Regions from separate parts of the Streptomonospora arabica genome, predicted to be linked through region 1. Evidence: riboswitches for the same ligand, from Rfam matches in the RefSeq annotation. Region 1 holds a riboswitch; each other region holds the start of a gene.
The links. Region 1 has a riboswitch for cobalamin ahead of ABD284_RS19500 (putative cobaltochelatase). Riboswitches for the same ligand answer to the same signal wherever they lie in the genome.
Positions count from the first base shown of each region.

Region 2: linked by a shared signal. The riboswitch ahead of ABD284_RS17950 (ABC transporter substrate-binding protein) and the one ahead of ABD284_RS19500 (putative cobaltochelatase) in region 1 are both predicted to bind cobalamin.
Region 3: linked by a shared signal. The riboswitch ahead of metE (5-methyltetrahydropteroyltriglutamate--homocysteine S-methyltransferase) and the one ahead of ABD284_RS19500 (putative cobaltochelatase) in region 1 are both predicted to bind cobalamin.

Region 1 is NZ_BAAAQI010000014.1:53,606-60,826, forward strand. It holds gene ABD284_RS19480 (quinone oxidoreductase family protein) at 1-312, opposite strand, end outside; gene ABD284_RS19485 (serine/threonine-protein kinase) at 383-2,632, opposite strand; gene ABD284_RS19490 (DUF6504 family protein) at 2,895-3,164, shown strand; gene ABD284_RS19495 (amidase) at 3,225-4,649, opposite strand; cobalamin riboswitch at 4,927-5,057, shown strand; gene ABD284_RS19500 (putative cobaltochelatase) at 5,114-7,221, shown strand, end outside.
Region 2 is NZ_BAAAQI010000011.1:149,624-156,844, reverse strand. It holds gene ABD284_RS17960 (universal stress protein) at 1-728, opposite strand, end outside; gene ABD284_RS17955 (response regulator) at 867-1,541, opposite strand; cobalamin riboswitch at 1,953-2,134, shown strand; gene ABD284_RS17950 (ABC transporter substrate-binding protein) at 2,208-3,206, shown strand; gene ABD284_RS17945 (FecCD family ABC transporter permease) at 3,210-4,289, shown strand; gene ABD284_RS17940 (FecCD family ABC transporter permease) at 4,286-5,341, shown strand; gene ABD284_RS17935 (ABC transporter ATP-binding protein) at 5,338-6,162, shown strand; gene ABD284_RS17930 (copper chaperone PCu(A)C) at 6,243-6,770, opposite strand; gene ABD284_RS17925 (hypothetical protein) at 7,106-7,221, shown strand, end outside.
Region 3 is NZ_BAAAQI010000013.1:88,166-95,386, forward strand. It holds gene ABD284_RS19065 (DUF3558 domain-containing protein) at 1-95, shown strand, start outside; gene metE (5-methyltetrahydropteroyltriglutamate--homocysteine S-methyltransferase) at 320-2,593, opposite strand; cobalamin riboswitch at 2,750-2,970, opposite strand; gene ABD284_RS19075 (polysaccharide deacetylase family protein) at 3,368-4,882, shown strand; gene ABD284_RS19080 (DUF6461 domain-containing protein) at 5,192-5,803, shown strand; gene ABD284_RS19085 (polysaccharide deacetylase family protein) at 6,120-7,221, shown strand, end outside.

The sequences.
Region 1 (7,221 bases):
CACGACGCGCCGGGCCGGGGCCGCCGCGCGGTCGGCGTAGCCGCCCGGCAGCATCGCCCAGGCCACCCGGTCGCCGGGGGCGACCCCGGTGACTCCGGCGCCCACCGCCGCGACGCGGCCGGCCGCCTCGACGCCGGGGGTGAAGGGGGTGGAGACCGAGTAGGCGCCGCTGCGCTGGTAGACGTCGATGAAGTTGACCCCGCGGGCCTCGACGTCGATCAGCACCTCGCCGGAGGCCGGCTCGGGGTCGGCGGTCTCGGTGAGGCGCATGACCTCGGGGCCGCCCTGCTCTTCGATGACGATGGCGCGCATGCCTGACCCTTCCCGGTTGCCCAAGTGTGCGTGGGGTGCGGGCGGCGACGGCGGCCGCCCGCACCCCACCCTAGGCGTCGCCGCCGGAGCCGGCCGAGCTCAGCCGCTGCACCTCGAAGCGGTGGAAGCCGACCATCGGCGTGTCGGTCTCGCTGCCGCGGCGCTTGAGCGTCACGCCGGTGCCGCCTGTCTTGCCGCCGGCGAGCGGTTGGTCGTCGACCGCCTCCAGGACGTGCTCGCCGTTGACCCACAGATTGACGGCCAGGGTCCCCGCCTCCTCGTCGTACTCGCACGCCATGGCCACCGTGTTGGTGACGGACTCGCCGTTGCCGTCGTCGGTGCCGTCGCGCATGGGCAGCTTGTCCGGAGGCTGGACGTAGCCGCCGACGTCGTCCGTGGTGGCCATGGCGGCCTCGCCGGACTCGCCGCCCACGCGCCGGATCTGCGCGCTGCCCCCGTCGAACCGCACCAGGCCCTCGTAGTGGGTGACCACGTCGTCCTCGGTGCTGCGGTGGAAGCACCGGAGGCCGTACTCGCTGTAGGCGGGCCCGGCCAGCGCCTCGGCCTCGGCCTCGACCAGGACGGCCTCGGGGTAGGTGCCGGTGTAGGGCGCGAAGGCGCCGATGCTGCCGTTGAAGTCGTTGTACTCCGACACGCGCAGGATCAGGCCGTTCTCCGGGTGGTAGGCGTACTCGGTGAACTCGTCCTCGGGGTCGTACTCGGTGGACTCCCAGGCGCTGCTCGCGAAGTCGTCCTCGTAGATCAGGGTGCCCTCGGGCGGACCGCCGCCGAGCAGCAGCACGGAGCCGAGCACGCCTCCGGCGACCAGGAGCAGCACTCCCGCGACGGCGCCGATGAGCAGTCCGGTACGGCCTCTGCCGGGCGCGGGGCCGCTCGCCGGGGCTGCGCCGCCCGCACCGGGCACGCCCGGCCCGCCGATGCCGGCCGAGGGCTGTCCGAAGGGCGGCGACCCGGCGTCATAGGGCTGCTGCGGACCGGAACCCCCTCCGTAGGGCTGCTGGGGTCCGGACGGGGTCCCGTAGGGCCCCGATGCCGAAGGACCGGCGCCGGGCGCGGGCCCGTACGGCGCCTGCGGTCTGGATCCCGGTCCGTACGGGGGCTGCGGGCCGGACGGGTGGCCGTAGGGCTTCTGCGGCGGGCCGGGCGGGGGGAAGCCGCTGCCCCCGGGCGCGTGTCCCGGGGCGCCCTGGCCGAAGGGTGCCTGGGGCCGCGGCGCGGGCCGCTCCGGTGCCGGCGGGACGGCGTGGGTGGAGGGCTGCGTGGTCGGCGGCCGGGCGGGGGACTCGGGGGCGAGTGCACGGGTCGACTGCTCGGTCGGGACCGCGTCGGGTCCGGCATCGGGTGCGGCGCCTCCGGCCGCACCGGCGGCCCCTGCTGCGGCGCCCGCGGCCGCCGTCCCGGCGGCCCCGACGACGGACGGCGGGGTCCAGGACTCCACGACGGTGCTGTCGACGATCGCCTCGCCCGGGTCGTCCTCGCCCACGAGCATGCTCAGCAGCCGCTGGGCGGTGGGGCGGTTGCCCGGCTCCTTGTCCAGCGCGCTGCGGACCAGGTCGCTCAGCCGCGGGTCGAGCCCCTCCAGGTCGGCCTCGCCGGAGCTGATCAGGTGCAGCACGGCCGGCACCGTCTGGGCGTCGAAGGGCGCCTTGCCGATACCGGCGTAGGCCACCAGGCAGCCCCAGGAGAAGATGTCGGAGGCGGGCGTGATCGGGCCGCCCGCGATCAGCTCGGGAGCCAGGTAGGAGGGCGTTCCCATCAGCTGGCTGGAGCGGGTGACCGCGCTCTCGTCGTCCATCGCGCGGGCGATGCCGAAGTCGATGACCTTGGGTCCCACCGCCGAGAGCAGCACGTTGCCGGGCTTGAGGTCGCGGTGGATGACGCCGGCGCGGTGGATGGCGGTCAGCGCCGCCGCGACGCCCAGGGCCAGGCTCTCCAGCGTGCCGCCGCTCATCGGGCCCTCGGCGCTGATGGCCTGGGCGAGGTTCGGTCCGGGCACGTACTCGGAGACGATGAACAGCGGGTCGCCGTCCAGGCGGGCGTCGAGTACCCCGGCGGTGGAGAAGCGCGCGACCTTGCGGGCGGACTCGACCTCGCGCGCGAAGCGGCGGCGGAAGTCCGGGTCGTCGGTGAGGTCGGGGTGGATCAGCTTGACGGCCACCAGCCGTTCGGCGGTGTCGCGGGCGAGGTAGACGGTCCCCATGCCGCCGCGCCCCAGCCTGCCCTCGATCCGGTAGTCGCCGAGCTGGTGGGGGTCGCCGGTGCGGAGGGGTTTGGCGCGCTCGTGCCCGATGTCCGTCACAGTGCTGCGTTCCTTAGGCCGGCAGGCGATTCGGGGTCTCAGCGTACAGACGCCCCGGACAGGGCGAGTCGGGGCGGGTTCGCACGAGTTCGCCGACTGGGGGCGGGGTGTTCCTGATATTAGACAGGATGCGGCGCGTCGCGGTTCCGCGAATTCACAGGATCGGCTAGTGTTAGTACACACGTTCGAATAAGCGCCTGTCCTTCCCCGCAGGCCCAGGCCGCCCGATCGAGGGCGCCGCAGCTTGAGGGGAGTGTCGCCAGTGGGCCACGTCTACGGTGTGCCGGTCGCGGTCACCGAGCACGAGGGGCGGCCGGTGCGCTTCGTATGGGAGCACCGGGTCTACAACGTCCGCCACATCGTCGACCACTGGGTCACCCTGCGCGCCGACTGGTCACCCGAGGTGCAGGAGCACCTGCCCCAGCGCGCCCACTGGCGGGTCGAAGCCGGATCCTCCGGCGCGCTGGGCGTCTACGAGCTCCAGCACGACTCCGCCACGGACCGATGGCTGCTGGCGCGCGTCTGGGACTGACCCCGCCACCTGGCCGCATCCGGCCGCATCCGGTCGCGGGCGCCGCGACCTGGCCGCGACCTACAGCAGCGGTCGGCGGCGGCCGTGGCCGGTGGCGCGCTCGAAGGAGCGGCCGATCTCCAGTACCCGCCGGTCGGCCCGATGCGGTCCGGCGATCTGCAGGCCCACCGGCAGCCCGCCCGGCGTGAACCCGCCGGGCACGGCCAGCGCCGGGCAGCCGGTGATGGTGATGTGGTAGCAGGAGCGCATCCAGTCGAGGTAGGTCTGCTGCTCGGCGCCGTCGATGTCGGCCGGGTACTCCAGGTCCGCGTCGAAGGGCGCCACCTGGCTCACCGGCAGCAGCAGCGCGTCGTAGCGCTCGAAGAATTCGCGCACACGGTGGTAGATGCGGGTGCGCTCCAGCTCGGCGCGCGCCACGTCGGCGCCGGAGAGCTTGCGGCCTTCGTCGATGTTCCAGGCCAGACTGGGCTTGATCCGCGGGCGCTCGCGGTCCAGCAGCGGTCCCAGCGTCGCCTCGAACTGCCAGGCCCGCAGCGTGCGGAAGACGTCGTCGGCGCCGGAGAGGTCGGGGGCGTCCTCGGCGATCTCGCAGCCCAGCTCGGAGAAGACCTCCAGCGCGGGCGCCAGGGCCTCCGTCACCGCCCGCTCGCACGGGGCCGACCCGCCGAGGTCCGGCGACCACGCCAGGCGCAGGCCGCGCACGTCGGCTTCCAGCGGCGGGGCCAGCGCCGATCCCGGCTCGCCGAGGGCGACGGGGCTGCGCGGGTCGGGGCCGGCGATCACCGACAGCAGCAGCGCCGCGTCGTCGACCTCCCGCGCCATGGGGCCCTGCACCGACAGCTGCGACCAGCCCAGCGGTGCGGGGTGCTGCGGCACCCGCCCCGGCGACGGCCGCAGCCCCACCACGTTGTTGAACGACGCGGGGTTGCGCAGCGACCCGCCCATGTCGGAGCCGTCGGCCATCACGTGCATGCCCGCCGCCAGCGCCGCGGCCGCGCCGCCGCTGCTGCCGCCCGCCGAGCGCGCGGTGTCGTAGGGGTTGCGGGTCAGCCCGAACACGGGGTTGAAGGTGTGCGATCCGGCGGCGAACTCGGGGGTGTTGGTCTTGCCGATGGTGATCGCCCCGGCAGCGCGCATCCGCGCCACCACCAGTTCGTCGCGGTCGGGCACGTGGCCGGCGAAGACCGGCGAGCCGAACGTGGTGCGCACGCCCGCGGTCTCGTGGGTGTCCTTGTGCGCCACCGGCAGCCCGTGCAGCGGCGGGGGTTCGCCGCCCGAGGCCAGCAGTTCGTCGGCGGCGTGCGCCTCGTCCATGGCGCGCTCGCCGCACAGCGTCACCACGGCGTTGACGGCCGGGTTCACCGCCTCGACGCGCTGCAGGTGCGCGGCCACCACCTCGCGGGCGGAGACCTCGCGTGCGCGCAGCATCCGCGCGAGCTCGCGGGCCGGTCGGCGGGTGATCTCGGCGGTCTCGTCGTCGCGCATCGCGGTAGGGTCCTCCGGTCGTCTGATGCTGCCCCGCAGGCCGCGGGCCGGGCGGGCGCTGGTGTCCGGGTGCGGCCATCCCATCCCGATCGGGGCGCCGCCGCAAGGGTGATCGTCGCCGGAGCGCCGCCCCGGCGGCGGGCGGATCTCGCCGAGGCCGCTGCGCTGCGCGGCGGTGGACGCGGTGGAGGCCGGACGGGCGCGGTATGAGACTCTTGTTGGCGGTGCCGGCGCCGGGCGTACCCGGCCGGGAGCATCCCGGCCGCGCCGCGGCGCGCAGGAACCCGGTGTGAATCCGGGACGGTCCCGCCACTGTGACCAGGGAGCGGCCCCGCAACGAGCGCCACTGCCGGAACCCCTCCGGTGGGAAGGCGGCGGGCGAGCGGTGATCTGGAAGCCAGGAGACTGCGCGGCACCGGGCAAGACCCCTATGGGCGTGGACTCCCGAGGAAGGACTGACCTGCGTGAGCGCTCCTGCTCGCTACCCCTTCAGCGCGGTCGTCGGCATGGACGACCTGAAGCTCGCGCTGCTGATCAACGCCGTGTCCCCGGACGTCGGCGGCGTACTGGTCCGCGGTGAGAAAGGGACCGCCAAGTCGACCGTGGTGCGCGCCCTGGCGGCGCTGCTGCCCGACCTCGACGTCGTGCAGGGCTGCCGGTTCGGCTGCGACCCCGCCGCCCCCGACCCCGAGTGCCCCGACGGCCCGCACGCCGACTCCGCGGTGCCCGGCGAGCGCCCCGCGCGGCTCGTCGAACTGCCGGTGGGCGCCAGCGAGGACCGGCTGGTGGGCTCGCTGGACATCGAGCGGGCGCTGACGGAGGGCGTCAAGGCCTTCGAGCCCGGCCTGCTCGCCGAGGCGCACCGCGGCGTCCTCTACGTCGACGAGGTCAACCTGCTGCACGACCACCTCGTCGACCTGCTGCTGGACGCGGCGGCCATGGGCACCTCGCACGTTGAGCGCGAAGGCGTCTCGGTGCGCCACGCCGCGCATTTCCTGCTCGTGGGCACGATGAACCCCGAAGAGGGCGAGCTGCGGCCGCAGCTTTTGGACCGCTTCGGCCTGACCGTGGAGGTCGCCGCCACCCGCGACCCGCAGCTGCGCGCGGACGTGGTGCGCCGCAGGCTCGCGTTCGAGGCCGACCCCGAGGGCTTCGCCGCCGGCTACGCCCGGGACGAGGCCGAGCTCGCGGGCCGCATTCTGGCCGCCCGCAAGCGCCTGCCGGGCGTGGTGCTCACCGACGCCGCACTCCGGCAGGTCACGGCGGTCTGCGCGGCCTTCGACGTCGACGGCCTGCGCGCCGACATCGTCACCGCCCGCGCCGCCATGGCGCTGGCCGCCTGGCGCGACCACGGCGAGGTGGCACCCGAGGACGTGCGCGACGCCGCCCGCCTGGCGCTGCCGCACCGGCGCAGGCGCGACCCCTTCGACGCGCCCGACCTGGACGAGGACCGGCTGCAGGAGGCGCTGGACCAGGCGGGTGATGCGGACCCAAAAGACCCGGGTGAGCCGGACGGCGCCGGCGACGACACGGGCGGCGGTGGCGGCGGCGCCGAGGCGCAGGGCCCGGACCCCGGATCCTCGGCGGAGGAGCCCTCCGCGCAGCCGGGCGAGGGCGACGGCGACGGGCAGGGCCCGCAGGACTCCGGTCCCGACTCCGGCGAGGCGCCCGGCGGCGATGCCGGGGGCGCCCCCTCGGGTCCCCGGCCGGCGGGCTCCGGCGACGCCGACGGCGACCCCGGTGGCGAGCAGTCGCCGCCGCGGCCCCAGGATCCGGACCGGGGACCGCAGGCGGAGGCCGGCGAGACCTACCGGCCGCGCCTGTTCAGCCTCGACGGCGTAGGCGAGGGCGCGCCCGGCCGCCGCTCCCGGGCCGAAACGCCCTTCGGCCGCACCTCGGGCGCGCGCGTGCCCCGTTCGGCGGTGCGCGGTCTGCACCTGACCGCGACCCTGCGCGCGGCGGCGCCCTATCAGCGAGCCCGCGGCCGTAGGGGGCCGGGGCTCATCGTGCGCCCCGGCGACCTGCGCGAGTCCGTGCGCGAAGGCCGCGAGGGCAACCTCGTGCTGTTCTGCGTGGACGCCAGCGGCTCCATGGCCGCCCGGCAGCGGATGCGCGCCGTCAAGGGCGCTGTGCTGAGCCTGCTGCTGGACGCCTACCAGCGTCGCGACAAGGTCGGTCTGGTCACCTTCCGCGGCACCGGCGCCCAGGTGGAGCTGCCGCCGACCTCGTCGGTGGAGGCGGGCGCGCGCAGGCTGCGCGAGCTGCGCACCGGGGGGCGCACCCCCCTCGCGGCGGGGCTGGCGCGCGCGGCGGAGGTGCTGCGTGTGGAGCGGCTGCGCGACGCCGCCCGCCGGGCGCTGCTCGTGGTGGTGACCGACGGGCGCGCCACCCGCGGCGGGCTCGACGAGGCGCTGCGCGCCGGCGCGCGGATCGGCGCCCGGGGCGTGCACGGCATCGTCGTCGACTGCGAGTCGGGGCCGGTGCGCCTGGGCCTGGCCCAGCGGCTGGCCGCCGAGATGGGCGGCGAGTCGGTGCACCTGGAGGAGTTGGGCGCCGACGCGCTGAGCGGCCT
Region 2 (7,221 bases), on a different contig from region 1:
GCCTCGACCAGTTCTTCCACCGCGACCTGCGGATAGTGCTCGCGCCGGCCCGCCAGGGACTCCGACTGCAGGCGGCGGGCCTCCTCCCTGGCCGCCGCCTCCTCGGCGGAGTCGAAGGCGTAGCGAGCCGGGACCTCCAGCGAACCGAGGCGTCCACTGGAGAACCGCGCGTGGGCGGTCACGGCGCGCAGCGCGGCGCCGCGCCCGGCGGCGGTGGCGAAGGCCCACGCCGCCGCCGAGTGCGCTGCGGGCGAACCGTCCAGGCCCACGACGATGCGCCCCGCGGCCGGTTTGGGCTCGCGGTCGGGCACCACGACGACGGGGCAGCGGGCCGTGGCCGCCATCTCCATCCCGGTCGAGCCCAGCAGCGCCGCACCCAGCCGGCTCCGCCCGCGGGACCCGATGACGGCGAGCTCGGCCTCGGCCGCCTCCAGCAGCAGGATCGGTGCGGCGTCGCCGACGTCGAACTCCGCCTCCACCCGCAGGCCCGGCACGCGTTCGACGGCCCGGTCGCGGGCGTGATCGACGAGGCGGCGGGCGAACTCCTCGATCGAGTAGTCCGGTATACCCGCGGGCACCGTGTGGTAGAGCGGCCAGTCGAAGGCGTAGACGATGCGCAGCCGCCGGTCGCGCCGAAGCGCCTCGTCCGCGGCCCAGTCCAGGGCGCGCAGGCTGCCCTCCGTCTCGTCGACCGCTGCCAGAACCGGCGCGCCTGATCTGTTCTCCATCACTGTCTCCCGCCGTCGCCCGGGGCTTTCATGACCGACGGTAGGCAGGCGGCGCGGCCGCGGGCAGCGGCGAAGGGCGGTGGCGCGCGGGCCCTGCGCCCGCGGAGGAGGGGACCTTCGGCCCGGCGGAGGCGGGGCTCAGTCGGCGTCGCGGCGGTGGGGCTTCTGCGACTTGAGCTGGGCGGCGTAGGCGGCGGCCTGGGTGCGGCGCTGCATCTCCAGCTTCGCCAGCACGCTGGAGACGTAGTTCTTGACGGTCTTCTCGGCCAGGAAGATGCGCTCGCCGATCTGGCGGTTGGTCAGCCCTTCGCCGATCAGCTCGAAGATCCGCCGCTCCTGGTCGGACAGCTCGGCCAGGGGGTCGGTGCGCTGGGCGTCCTCGCGGATGCGGCGCATCATGCGGGCCGTGCTGCGCGGGTCGAGCAGGGACTCGCCCGCGGCGACCGTGCGGATGGCGCCCACCAGGTCGGAGCCGTGGATCTGCTTGAGCACGTAGCCGGAGGCTCCGGCCATGACGGCGTCGTAGAGCGCGTCGTCGTCGGCGTAGGAGGTGAGCATGAGGCAGGCCAGGTCGGGCAGGTCCGAGCGCACCTGGCGGCAGACCTCGACACCGCTGCCGTCGGGCAGGCGGACGTCGAGCAGGGCCACGTCGGGCCGGACCGCGGGAATGCGCGCGGTCGCTTCGGCGGCGCCGGCGGCCTCGCCCACCACCTCGATGTCGGGCTCGTCGCCGAGCAGGGCGCCGACTCCGCGGCGCACCACGTCGTGGTCGTCGACGAGGAACACGCGGATGGGGGCGTGGGCCTCGGCCATGGCAGGTCACCTCACTCTGCTGCGGCGGCGCTGCGCTTCGACCGCGCACCTCCGCCGTCTCCCGGACTGGCGTACCCGCTCGCGACGCCGCTCCCACCCGCCGGGCGCGCCTGCGAGGGGCGGGACGCGCCGCCGCACGCCCGCGAACAGCGAAACCGCAGGTGCGTGCGCATGCGCGGACGACGGCGGTCGCAGAAGAGGGGACGGAGGTCCCGGCCCGACCGGGACCTGCGCCCGAACGCACGGCGTCCGCCCCGCCCCTCCGGCAAGAAAGCGCGACCGCCGACCGCGCCGGTGCAGGAACCGCGGCCGCCCCCTTGGGGGACGTGGCCGCGCCCGCGGCTCCGCGAACCGTCCGGCACCCGGGCGGCCGACCGCTCCCCGGGCCCGAGGGCCGAGAGCGCGGCGTGCTAGCGTCGGCGGCGCCGTGGTGAACGGGAATCCGGTGTGAAACCGGTGCGGCCCTCGCCACTGTGATCGGGAGTGCTGTGTCGTTCGTCCGAACGGGCCACTGGGGCGCGATCCCTGGGAAGGCCGGACACAGCGCGCGTTCACCCGTCAGCCAGGAGACCGGCCACGGCACCGCACGACCCGATTCCACGAGGACCTGGAAAAGGCGGTCTCATGGCCCCCGTATCTTCATGTTCACCCCGTGCCGCGTGCGCGATGGCCTGCGTCGTCCTGCTCGCCGGCTGCGGCGCCCCCGCCCCCGAGCAGTCGGTCGGCGAGGACGCCGTCACCCGTACCAACTGCGGCATCGACGTCGCCGTGGAGGCGCCGCCCGAGCGTGTCTACGCCGCATACCAGCCCGGCATCGAGGTCGCCCACGCCCTCGGGCTCAGCGACCGGCTGGTGGGCACCGCGTTCCTGGACGCCGAGGTGCTGCCCGAGTACGCCGACGAGCAGGCCGCGGCCGACTACGTGCCGACGCTCCCGAGCAGGGAGGGACTGCTGGAGACCGAGCCCGACTTCGTCATCTCCGGATTCAACGGGTTCTTCGCCGAGAACAGCCCGGACCGCTCGGTCGGCACCCGCGCGAGCCTGCGCGAGCTCGGGGTGCAGAGCTGGATCCTCAGCCCGCTGTGCCCCAGCGAGGACGGGTTGACCGACCGGGCGATCGACCCGGAGTCGGTCCGGGTGGACAGCGTCTACCGGGACCTGCGCGACCTCGGCGCGCTGTTCGGCGCCGAGGACGAGGCCGAACGGGTGATCGCCGACATGCAGGAGCGGATCGCCGCCGTGGAGGCGAAGGTGGAGGGGGCCGAGCGCCCGTCCGTGGCGATCGTCTCCCCCGGCGAGGACGGCGGCTACCGGGTGGCGAGCGGAGTGGACTTCGGTACCCGGATCATCGAGCACGCGGGCGGCGTCAACGCCTTCGCCGACCTGACCGGGAAGCGCAACGTCGACGTCGGTGTGGAGGAGCTCGTCGAACGCGATCCCGACGTCATCCTCACCGACGCCTGCTGCGACGCCGGGATGACTACGCAGGATGCCCGGGACGAGGTCCGGGCGATCATGTCGGACCCGGCGCTGGAAGGGGTGGCGGCCGTCGCCGAGGGCGAGGTCCACCCGTTCCTGTTCGCCGACCGGGCGGCCGGGGTACGGGCGGCGCACAGCATCGAGCTGGTGGCCTCCCGCATCCATCCGGACCTGGTCGAGCAGTAACCCGTGACCGGTGCGACCGCGCCGCCCGGGACCGGATGCGCCACAGCGCCCCGGGCGCCGGGCGAGCCGCGCCGGGGCCTGCTGTCCGGCCGCGCCGGCCGGGCGGCGGGCCTGGCGTCGGCCGGTCTGGTGCTGGCGGCCGCGTGTGCTCTGTCGCTGGTCACGGGCAACTACGCCCTCTCCTTCACCGACGCGGTCTCGGCCCTGGTCGCGCCCGCCGGCAGCGAGGCCGACCGGATCGTGTGGCAGGTGCGCGTGCCCCGCACCGCGACCGGGGTGCTCGCCGGGGTCGGCCTGGGCATCGCGGGTGCCGTGATGCAGGGGCTGACCCGCAACCCGCTGGCGGGGCCGGGCATCCTCGGCGTCAACGCCGGTGCGGCGTTCGCCGTCGTGGTCGCCATGTCCGTTTTCCAGGTGGGCGCCCTCACCGGCTACCTGTGGTTCTCCTTCGCCGGGGCCGCGCTGGCCGCGGTCTTCGTCTACGCACTCGGTTCGCTCGGCGCCGGCGGCGCGGCGCCGGTGAAGCTCGCGCTGGCCGGTGCGGCGCTCAGCGCCATGGTGGGATCCGCGACCACGGCCATCACCCTTCTCGACCCCTCCGCACTCGACGGCTTCCGGTTCTGGACCGTGGGTTCGCTCACGCGCGCCGACACCGGGCAGCTGCTCGTGGCCGCCCCGGCCGTCCTGGTGGGCCTCTGCCTGGCGGCGGCGGTTCGCCGCGAGCTCAACACGGTCGCCCTCGGTGAGGACATGGCCCGCGGCCTCGGCACGCGGCTCGCGTCGACCCGTGCGCTCGGGGCCGTCGCGGTCGTGCTCCTGGCCGGAGCCGCCACGGCGATCGCCGGGCCGATCACGTTCGTCGGCCTCGTCGTGCCCCATATCGCGCGGGCGCTGACCGGACCGGACTACCGGTGGATCATGCCCTGGTGCCTGCTGCTGGCGCCGGCCGTGCTGGTGCTCGCCGACGTACTCGGCCGGGTGCTGATCCGCCCGGAGCAGCTCCAGGTGGGCATCGTCACGGGGCTGATCGGCGCGCCCTTCTTCATCCACCTGGTCCGCAGGCGGAAGGTGGCGCAGTTGTGACCCCCCAAGACCGCGAGGCACTGGTGCTGCGCAGCCCGCGCGCCCGCGTCGTGTTCGTGCTCGGGCGCCGGTCCACCGTCCTGGCGGCGGCCGTCTGGCTGCTGGCCGGCGTCGCCGCCGTGCTGTCCCTGACCCTGGGCCAGTACGACATCGGGGTCGGCGGGGTCCTGCGGGTACTGGCCGGGGGCGGCTCGCTCATCGAGTACGACGTCGTCGTGCGCAACCGGCTGCCGCGCGCCCTCACCGGCCTGGGGGCGGGGGCCGCCTTCGCCCTGTCGGGGGCGGTTCTGCAGCGGATCTCAGCCAATCCCCTGGTCAGTCCGGACGTGATCGGCGTGAACTCCGGCGCCGCCTTCGGCGCCCTGACGGTACTGACCGTGTACGGCGGCACGGGGCTGCACACCGCCGCCGGCGCGCTCGCGGGGGCGGCGGCCACCGCCGGGGCGATCTTCGCGCTGTCGGCCGGGCGCGGTCTGAGCGGCTACCGGCTCGTGCTGGTCGGCATCGGTGTCGCGGCCATGCTGACCTCGGCCGTCTCCTTCCTGCTCACCCGGGCGGACTACCACCGCGTGCTGGCCGCCTCCGCCTGGCTGACCGGAAGCCTCGCGAACCGCAGCGGCCTGCACGTCGCGATCGTCGCCGCGACCCTCGCGGTCGCCGCCCCGGTCCTGGTCGTGCTGGCGCGCCGGATCCGGCTGCTGGAGCTGGGGGACGATCTGGCCGGGATGCTGTCCGGGCGCACCGCGAGCCCCAGGCTCGCCCCGGCGGCCGTGGCCGTGGCGCTCGCCGCGATGGCGACGGCGGCGGCCGGCCCCATCGGCTTCGTCGCCCTGGTGGCGCCCCAGATCGTCCGCAGGCTGCTCCCCGGCCGCGGGGCCCTCCTCGCGCCCGCAGCGGCGGTCGGCGCCCTGCTCGTCGTCGCCGCCGACCTCGCCGCCCGGCTGCCGTTCACCCCGGTGGAGCTGCCCGTCGGCGTGATGACGGGCGTTCTGGGAGCACCGGTGCTGCTGTACCTCCTCGCCCGCGCCAACCGGATCGGACACACAGGATGACGCGTTCGCCCACCCCGCCGGCCTCTTCGCCCTCTCCGACCACGCTGGCCGCCGCCGACCTCTGCCTCGGCTACCGGTCGGCGGGGACCGTCGTCGACCGGGTCTCGGTAACCCTGCCGCCGGGAAAGGTCACGGCGGTCGTCGGCCCGAACGGCTGCGGAAAGTCGACCCTGCTGCGCGGACTCGCCCGCCTGCTCGCACCGCAGAGCGGCACCGTGCTGCTGGACGGCGCCGACGTCTCCCGGCTCCCCGCCAGGAGCCTGGCCAGGCGGCTGGGCCTGCTCCCGCAGCAGCCGGTCGCTCCCGACGGCATCACGGCCGCCGACCTCGTCGCGCGGGGGCGCCACCCGCACCAGCGGTGGTTCCGCCAGTTCAGCGACGCCGACGCCGAGGCGGTCTCCGCGGCGATGGCCGTGACCGGCGTGACCGAGCTCGCCGAGCGCCCGCTCGACGAGCTCTCCGGAGGCCAGCGGCAGCGGGTGTGGATCGCGCTGGCGCTCGCGCAGGACCCCGACGTGATGCTCCTCGACGAACCGACGACCTACCTGGACCTCGCGCACCAGGTCGACGTGCTGGAGCTGCTCACCGACGTGAACCGGCGGGACGGCCGCACGATCGTGCTCGTGCTGCACGACCTCGACCTCGCCGGCCGCTACGCCGACCATCTCGTCGTCATGAAGGACGGCGGCGTCGTCGCGCAGGGACCGCCGCGGGAGGTCGTCACCGCCGAGACCGTGGAGGCGGTGTTCTCGCTGCCGTGCATGGTGATCAGCGATCCGCTCACCTCGACGCCGATCGTGCTTCCCCGGCCCCGCCGGTAGCGCGGCGCGCGCGGCGGCCGCCGCCAGGGTCAGGCCCCCTCAGCGAAGCCGTCCCCCGCTCATCCCGGCGGGACGACGCCTCAGCGCTCCAGGACGGGGGTGTCGACGTCGATGTCGGTCCCGCTCTCGAAGTGCAGGGTCAGAGCCACGGTGTCGCCGGCGGAGAGGTCCTCGGGCAGCTCCATCAGCATCAGGTGGTAGCTCCCGGACTCCAGCACCAGCTCGCCGCCGGCCGGCACCGGGGCCCGCTCGACCGCCTCCATCGTCTTGGCTCCGCTGTCGGCGGTCACGGTGGTGTGGACCTCGGTCGTTCCGGCCGCCGGGGTCTCCGCGCCCACCAGGGCGTCGTCCCGGTCCCCGACGTTGCGCACGGTCAGGTAGCCGGCGGCCGTAGCCGGGTTCGCGGGTTCGGGTATCCACGCCCCGCCGACCTCCAGGCCGCCCTCGGCGGCGGAGCCCTTCCGCGCGTCCTCGGTCGCGGAGCCGCTCGGGGCGCCGGTTCCGGAGTCCGGCGCACCCGGGCCGGCTCCTGCGCCGCACCCGGTGAGGGTGAAGGCGGCGATTCCGGCCGCCGCGAATGCGGTTGTTCGGCGTGTGAAACGGGTCATCTCGCATGCGTCCGTTCGTGCTGTGGTGGGCGGGTGAAGGCGGGACCCGCCGCCGGCCGCCCCGGCCTGTCGCCGGCGCGTGTCTGTGTGCATCCCCTCCGGCGTGCGGACCGGATGCACAGGGCTCCGATGCCCGGCCCGGACCGCGGGTCTCCCACAAGTCGGACGGGTGCGCGGAACGGTTCCACGCGCCCCGGATTCGAACCGGATCCGGCACCGCCGGGCCGGCGCCTCGGCGGTCGGCCGGATCGCGGACCAGGCGGGAATGCGCACCCGCCGGTGCCGGACCACCCCCGCGGAGGGCGCCCGCGAACCGGTGCGAGGATGACATCACTGTGCTGAGGTCGCCGCTTTCGCGCACGTGCCGGGCCGCGGTGTTCGCCGCGGTCGCCGTCGGCGTGTCCGGAACGGGACACGCGGTGATGTCGGCGCACCACGTCCCCTTCACCGG
Region 3 (7,221 bases), on a different contig from region 1:
CCGACGAGGACACTCCGGCGCCGCTGGAGTTCTCCGACGTCGAGAGCCTGATGCACGACCTCGGCGAGGAGTCGCTCAGCCCCATCGGAGGCTGACGGCCGCCGCGCACTGCGCGCGAGCCGAGCAAGGGGGTGCGGCCCGCGGGCCGCACCCCCTTCGTGTGTCCGTGTTCGTGTGCCCGCGGGTTCGTGTGCCCGCGGGTTCGTGTGCCCGCGGGTTCGTGTGCCCGCGTGCCCGGTTCCTGCGGCCGCCGAGTGCGCGGTCGCGGGCCGGGGGCGGCGCCCCGGCCCGCCTACGGCCGCCCTACCTCAGCGGCCCGTCAAGCACGCCCCAGCTCGGCGCGGACCCGCCGCGCCGCCTCGACCATGTTGCGCAGCGCCGGCTCGACCTCCGCGTACCCGCGGGTCTTCAGTCCGCAGTCGGGGTTGACCCACAGCTGCTCCGGCGAGAGCGCGCTCAGCGCGCTGCGCAGCGACTCCTCGATCTCCGGAACCGAGGGCACCCGCGGGGAGTGGATGTCGTAGACACCCGGGCCGATCGCCCGGCGGTACCCCTTCGCGGCGAGGTCGCCGACGAGCTCCATGTGCGAGCGGGCGGCCTCCACACTGGTGACGTCGGCGTCCAGCGCCTCGATCGCCCCGACGATCCTGCCGAACTCCGAGTAGCACATGTGCGTGTGGATCCGGGTGCTCGCGGCCACGCCCGAGGTCGCCAGCCGGAAGGAGTCGACGGCCCAGGCCAGGTAGCCGGCACGCGCCTCCTCACGCAGCGGCAGCAGCTCGCGCAGCGCGGCCTCGTCGACCTGGATGTGGCGGATGCCCTCCTTCTCCAGGTCGGCGATCTCGTCGCGCAGGGCCAGCGCCACCTGCCGGGCGGTGTCGCCCAGCGGCTGGTCGTCGCGCACGAACGACCACGCCAGCATGGTCACCGGGCCGGTGAGCATGCCCTTGACCGGCCGGGCGGTGCGGGACTGGGCGTAGGTGATCCAGTCGACGGTCATCGGCTCGGGGCGCGACACGTCGCCGTAGAGGACCGGCGGGCGCACACACCGCGACCCGTAGGACTGGACCCAGCCGTTGGCGGTGGTGGCATAGCCGTCGAGCTGCTCGGCGAAGTACTGCACCATGTCGTTGCGCTCGGGCTCGCCGTGCACGAGCACGTCCAGGCCGATGTCCTCCTGGAGCTTGATGACGCGGTCGATCTCCGCACGCATCAGGCGCTCGTACTCCGCTCCGCCGATGCGCCCGGCCCGGTGGTCGGCGCGGGCCCTGCGGACCTCGGGCGTCTGCGGGAAGGAGCCGATGGTGGTCGTCGCCAGCACGGGCTCCTTGCCGGCGACCGTGCGCTGCTCGTCACCCACCCGGCTGGTCTCGCCGCCCAGCGCCTGCAACCGGGCGCGCACGCGGGAGTTGGTGAAGGACGCGGGCGGGGCGCCGCGGGCGGCCTTCAGCTCCGCCGTGACGGCCTCGTCCCCCTCGGAGAGCGCGCGGCCGAGCAGCACCACCTCGTCGACCTTCTGCTTGGCGAACGCGAGCCGCTCGCGCACCGCCGGGTCCATGCCGGGCTCGGCGTCCAGGTCGATCGGCACGTGCAGCAGGGAGCACGAGGTGCTCACCTCCACCCGGCCGGCGAGCCCCAGGACCGAGCCCAGTGTGGACAGCTTGGCGGGCAGGTCGGCGCGCCAGACGTTGCGCCCGTCGACGACACCCGCGACCAGTGTCTTGTCACCCAGGCCGGAGACCCGCGCCAGCTCGCCGACCCCTTCGGGGCCGCTGACGAAGTCCAGGCCGATCCGCTCGACACCGGTGCCCTTGAGCACCTCCAGCGCCTGCGCGCCGATCGCGCCGAAGTAGGTGGAGACCAGCAGGTCGGGCCGCCGGGCCTGGTCGCCCAGGCGGCCGTAGGCGTACTCCAGGCACGCAAGCTCGGCGCGGCCCTCGTCGCTCGCCAGGATCGGCTCGTCGATCTGCACCGACTCGGCGCCCACGGCCGACAACCGGGCGAGCAGCTCGGAGTAGCACCCCAGCAGGTCGTCGAGCAGGTCCAGGGGCCGCCAGCCCTCAGGGGCGTCCGCGGCGGGCTTGGCCAGCATGAGCAGCGTCAGCGGCCCCACGAGCACCGGCCGGGTCGGCACGCCCAGCCCCTTGGCCTGGGTGTACTCCGACAGCGGCTTGCCGCCCGCCAGGCGCGGCCGCGTCGCGGGCGACAGCTCGGGGACCAGGTAGTGGTAGTTCGTGTCGAACCACTTGGTCATCTCCATGGGCGGGAGGTCGCCGGTCCCGCGCGCCATGGCGAAGTAGGCGGCGAGCTCGGACTCGCGGTCCTCGGCGGCCTCGAACGCCGCCCGGAAGCGCTCGGGCACCAGCCCGAACAGGACCGCGGCGTCGAGGACGTGGTCGTAGTAGGAGAACGTGTTGGAGGGGATCGCGCCGATCCCGGCGTCGCGCAGCGACTCCCAGACTCCTCGGCGCAGGCGTGCGGCGACGGCGTCCAGGTCGGCTGCGCTGGAGCGGCCGTCCCAGTAGGACTCGCAGGCGCGCTTGAGCTCCCGGTCGCCGCCGATGCGCGGGTATCCGTGGACGGTCGTGGGCATCATGCGGCACCGCCCGCGGACGTGTGGCCTTCTCGCATGGCTTGTTCTCTCCCTCGTCGATCAGCCGGACGATCCGCGGCCGCGGGAGAGGGTGTGCGAGCGCACGCGCGTCACCGCCCTGGCCCTCCCTCGAGGCGCACGGACCACCGCGGGCGCGTTCGCCCGCGGGCGGTGGCAGGTATTCGGACTCGTGGGCACGGCACGGCCCGTTCGGGCCGCTCCTCCTACCGGCCGCCGCTTCCCAGGCGCGTACGCCCAGTGCCGATGACGGCTTTCGTTCCCACTTACCGCTGCGGGGCAGTCCCGGATTCGCACCGGGTTCCCTCTTGCGACACGCACGGCGCAACATGCGTGTACCGACCGCGGCTGCAACTATAGTCCAGGCAGTCACGGCCGCCCGTGGACGCCTCCCCACACAGCGTTCCCGGGCCCGCACAGCGACCGGACGAGGCCTGGTGGCCGCCGCCCCGAACCGCTCCGACGGAACGCGAGACCGATCCGCTGCGGCGGGCTTTGCCAACCTTGTGCGGTTGTTGGCTGCAACATGACGTCTTCTGTCGCCTAATTCGCCCCTGCGGAGATTACCCTCGACCGATGGACCGTGTCCGAATCGATATGTCATTCGCGGAACCCGCGCGGATTCCCAGGGCGACACATTCACCGGCACCCGACTCCAGAACCGTGAAGGACGCGCACCAGTTGAAGCACCAGCCAGTCGGCTCGCATCCGGGGTCACGGCCAGGCGCCGTCACGCCCCGTTCCCGATCAGCAACCGTGCGTACGGCACCCGGCGCGGCGGCTCTGGCGCTGCTTCTGGCGCTGACCGCCTGCACGGGCGGCGATGCGGACCCGGCGGCGTCGGACGCCTCGGCGTCGGCCTCGCCTCGGGCCACGCCCGCCACGGGCGCACCGGACGAGCTGACCGCCGTCGACACGGAGCACATCCCCGGCCTGGAGGAGCAGACCTCCACCAAGACCCTCGACGGCGGTGTGGAGACGCACGTGTCCTACCCGCGCGTGCCCAAGGCCGGCCCGTTCACCGAGCGGCTCGGCGAGATCACCGCGCAGGAGGCGCGGGACTTCGCGAGCGCCGAGCGGGGCGCGAAGTCCTACACCGTCGACTGGCAGGTGAGCGCCGCGGGCGGCAACGTCCTGGCGGTCCGCCTCACCCAGCACGAGAAGGACGGCGACGGCGAGCGCACCGGCTACTCCACCTACTGGTACAACACCGAGTCCGGCCGCACCGCCTACTCCACCGAGCTGCTGGACGGCCAGGGCAGCCTGGAGGAGCTCGACGGGCTGGTCAAGAAGCGGCTGAAGGACCGCGACGGGGTCGACGTTTCGAAGCTGCACCCCATCGCAGAGATGTACGACTCCGTGGGGTTCAACCCCGACGGCGGCCTCGTGGTGGAGTTCGACGAGGGCCAGATCGCCCCGGCGAAGAAGGGCCGGGTCCGCGCCGTCGTGCCCCGCAAGAAGGCGGCGCCGCTGCTGTCCTCGTTCGGCGAGCGGGCCCGCGAGGCGGCCGTGGTGGTCACGCCCGAGTTCGAGATCGAGAACGCCGCGAGCGCCCCCAAGGACAGCCCGCCCGAGGGCAGCGTCCCGGGGACGTTCGCCACGGACCCCGACGAGGTCGACTGCGACGATCCCGACTCCAAGTGCATCGCTCTGACCTTCGACGACGGTCCGGGAGGGCGCACGCCGGAGCTGCTGGACGCACTGGCGAAGTACGACGCAAAGGCGACGTTCTTCGTCACCGGCGTGCCCGTGCGCGAGTTCCCCGACACGGTCCGCCGCGAGTACGCCGAGGGACACGAGCTGGCCAACCACACGGTCCACCACCCGGACCTCACGTCGCTGGGCAAGGGCGAGATCGACGACGAGCTGGCGACGGTCAACGGGCTCGTCCGGCGCCAGACCGGCTACAGCATGGACCTGATGCGCCCGCCCTACGGCGCCACCGACGAAGGGGTCGCCGACGTCACCGCGGAGCTCGGCCAGGCGCAGATCCTGTGGAGCATCGACACCAACGACTGGCGCGACCACGATGCGGATCTGGTCAGCGACCGCGCCGTCGAGCGCGCCCGGCCCGGGTCGATCGTGCTGATGCACGACATCCACGGCTCGACGATCGACGCCGTACCCGAGATCCTCAAGCGGTTGGACAAGAAGGGTTACACCATGGTCACGGTGTCGCAACTGCTCGGCGAGACCGACCCCGGAAAGAAGTACATCGACGGCCACCCGCCCAAGCCCGAACCGTCGGCCTCGGCGAGCCCGTCGAACTGACGCGAGGCCGTGACCCGGGCTTTCGTCGAAGCGGAGGGTTGACCGACCGCGGATGAGCGGCGACACCACGCGGGGTGTCCCCAGTGCGGGGCACCCCGCGTGCGCGCGTAGGCTGGGGCGCCGTGGCACTGGGACGGACCCCCCGCCGGATACCCGGGTACCCGCGCAGGGACCGCCGAACCGCGCCGACGTGTCCTCTACCGGCCCGCTTGAGCGGGGCTCCCTGGGGAACGCGAAGGATGAGGGCGGTCGTTCCCGACGATGTGAGCAGCCACCACAGCGTGCCCCGTGGACGTGAAGGGAATTCCGATGGCCGTTGCGTTGGCCCGCGACTATGCCTGGTTGCGGGAGACTCAGCCGGACCTCGCCGAAGCGTACTGCCTCTCCTACGTCCGAGGACTCGGTAAGGCCGCCGCTCTGGGGCGGCTCGGAGTGGCCGAGCGCGACATGCGCTGCCTGCCCATCGCCGAGGCCGTCGAGGCCGCGCTCTGCTGCGCCGACGACCGCCCGCCGATGACCGTGCACGCGCTGTCTTTGGGCGGCTGGACGGTGATCATCGAGCCCACCGGCTGCCGGGCCACCCGGCCCGAGTGCTACCGCGCGCTCTCGGCCGAGACCGAGCTGGTCTCCGTGCGCGTGCTGATGGACCACCGCTACGAGTTCCGCTGGGTCATCGACGGCGTGCTGCAGACCTTCTTCGACGCCCGCACGCCGCGGGTGCGCCGCGGCACCCGCCCCGACTCCCTGGAGGCCCACATGGGCGCCGTGGGCCTGGGGGGCACGGTCGCCGAGACCGAGCCCGCAGCCGCGGTGCTGGCGCTGGCCGACCGGGTGACCGGCGTGCGCATCCGCTCCTCCCACCTCGCCGGCCCCCTGCTGGGCGCCGAACTGGACTCCGCTCTGCCCCTGACGCCCCGCTGAACCTCCCCGCCCCGACACCGACGGGGGCCCGGCGCGAGGACGCGGCGGACCCTCCGAGGCCGGCGGGCGGTCCGTCCCCGCGCGCAGGGGTGCCCGCCGCCGCGCCGGACCGCCGGCGGGGCGACGCCCGAGGACGGAAGTGCGTTGTCCTGCGCAGGCCGCTGACCTGTTGTGGTCACATACAGCGACGCTGCTTCTTCGGCGGCACCGGGTGTCCTACGTTTCTTGCATGGACGCCGACGGGGTCCGGATGAGGCGACCCGCCGCCCCGGCCCGGAGCGGCGCTGTCGGCCACGTGGAAGGAACCCTCCGGCGCATGTCCCCATCTCCCGCGGCCTCCGCTCCGAGCGCCCCGGCGCGCGGCCGGGTGCTCGTCCTGGCGGCCGCGCTCGCCGCGGCGACCGGATGCAACGCGCTCGCACCGCCCGTTCCGCCGCCGACCGCGTTCACGTCGTTCGCGGCCGAGAACGTGCCCGGCCTCAGCGAGCGCAGCGTCGAGGACGAATCCGGCGGCTTCGACCTCCGCGGGTCGGTCCCCGAGATCCCCGGTGCCGAGCCGCTCACCGGCCGCCTGGCGGCGATCGCCGACCGCGAGGCCGCGGACTTCCGCAACGCCTATGACGAGGCCGAGCGGATGGAGGTCGGCTGGAAGCTGACCGCGGCCGCCAAGGGGCTGGTCGGTGTCCGCATGGTCCGCACCGAGGTCGACCACCGCGGCCGCCACGACGCCTACTCCACCTACTACTACGACGTGCGCACCGGACGCACCGCCTACTCCACGGAGCTGCTCGCCGGCGACGCCGAGCTGCGCGAGCTGAACGGGCTCGTCGCCGAGGAGCTGGAGCACGGCGCCGGCGACCCGCGGCGCCTGCACCCCGGCTTCCGGCTCTACGACTCCATCGGGTTCAACCCGGACGGCGCCCTCCTCGTGGAGTTCGACGCGGGGCGGGTCGCGCCGGTCGCCGAGGGCCGCGTCGCCGCCGTGGTCGCCGCCGCCGACGCCCGCCCGCTGCTGTCGGAGCTGGGCGATCGGGTGCTGGCCGCCACGCGGACCGATCCCCGCGCGTTCTCCGTGGACTCCCCGCCCCAGGACCCGCCGCCGGACGAGCCGCCTCCCCCGGGCCCCGGCGTACCTGGGGCGGTCCCGCCCCGCGAGGACCACGACTGCGGCGTCGAGACCGTGTGTGTCGCCCTGACCTTCGACGACGGCCCCAGCCCGCACACCGGCGAGGTCCTGGACCTGCTCGACCGCCGCGGCGCCGCGGCCACCTTCTTCCTGTCGGGCAACGCGATCCGCAACCGGCCCGCGCTCGCGGGCCGCACCTGGGCGGCGGGCCACGCGATCGGCAGCCACGGCGAGACCCACGAGCGGTTCACCGACCTGTCCCGCGGAGAGCTGGACACCGAGCTGGACACCG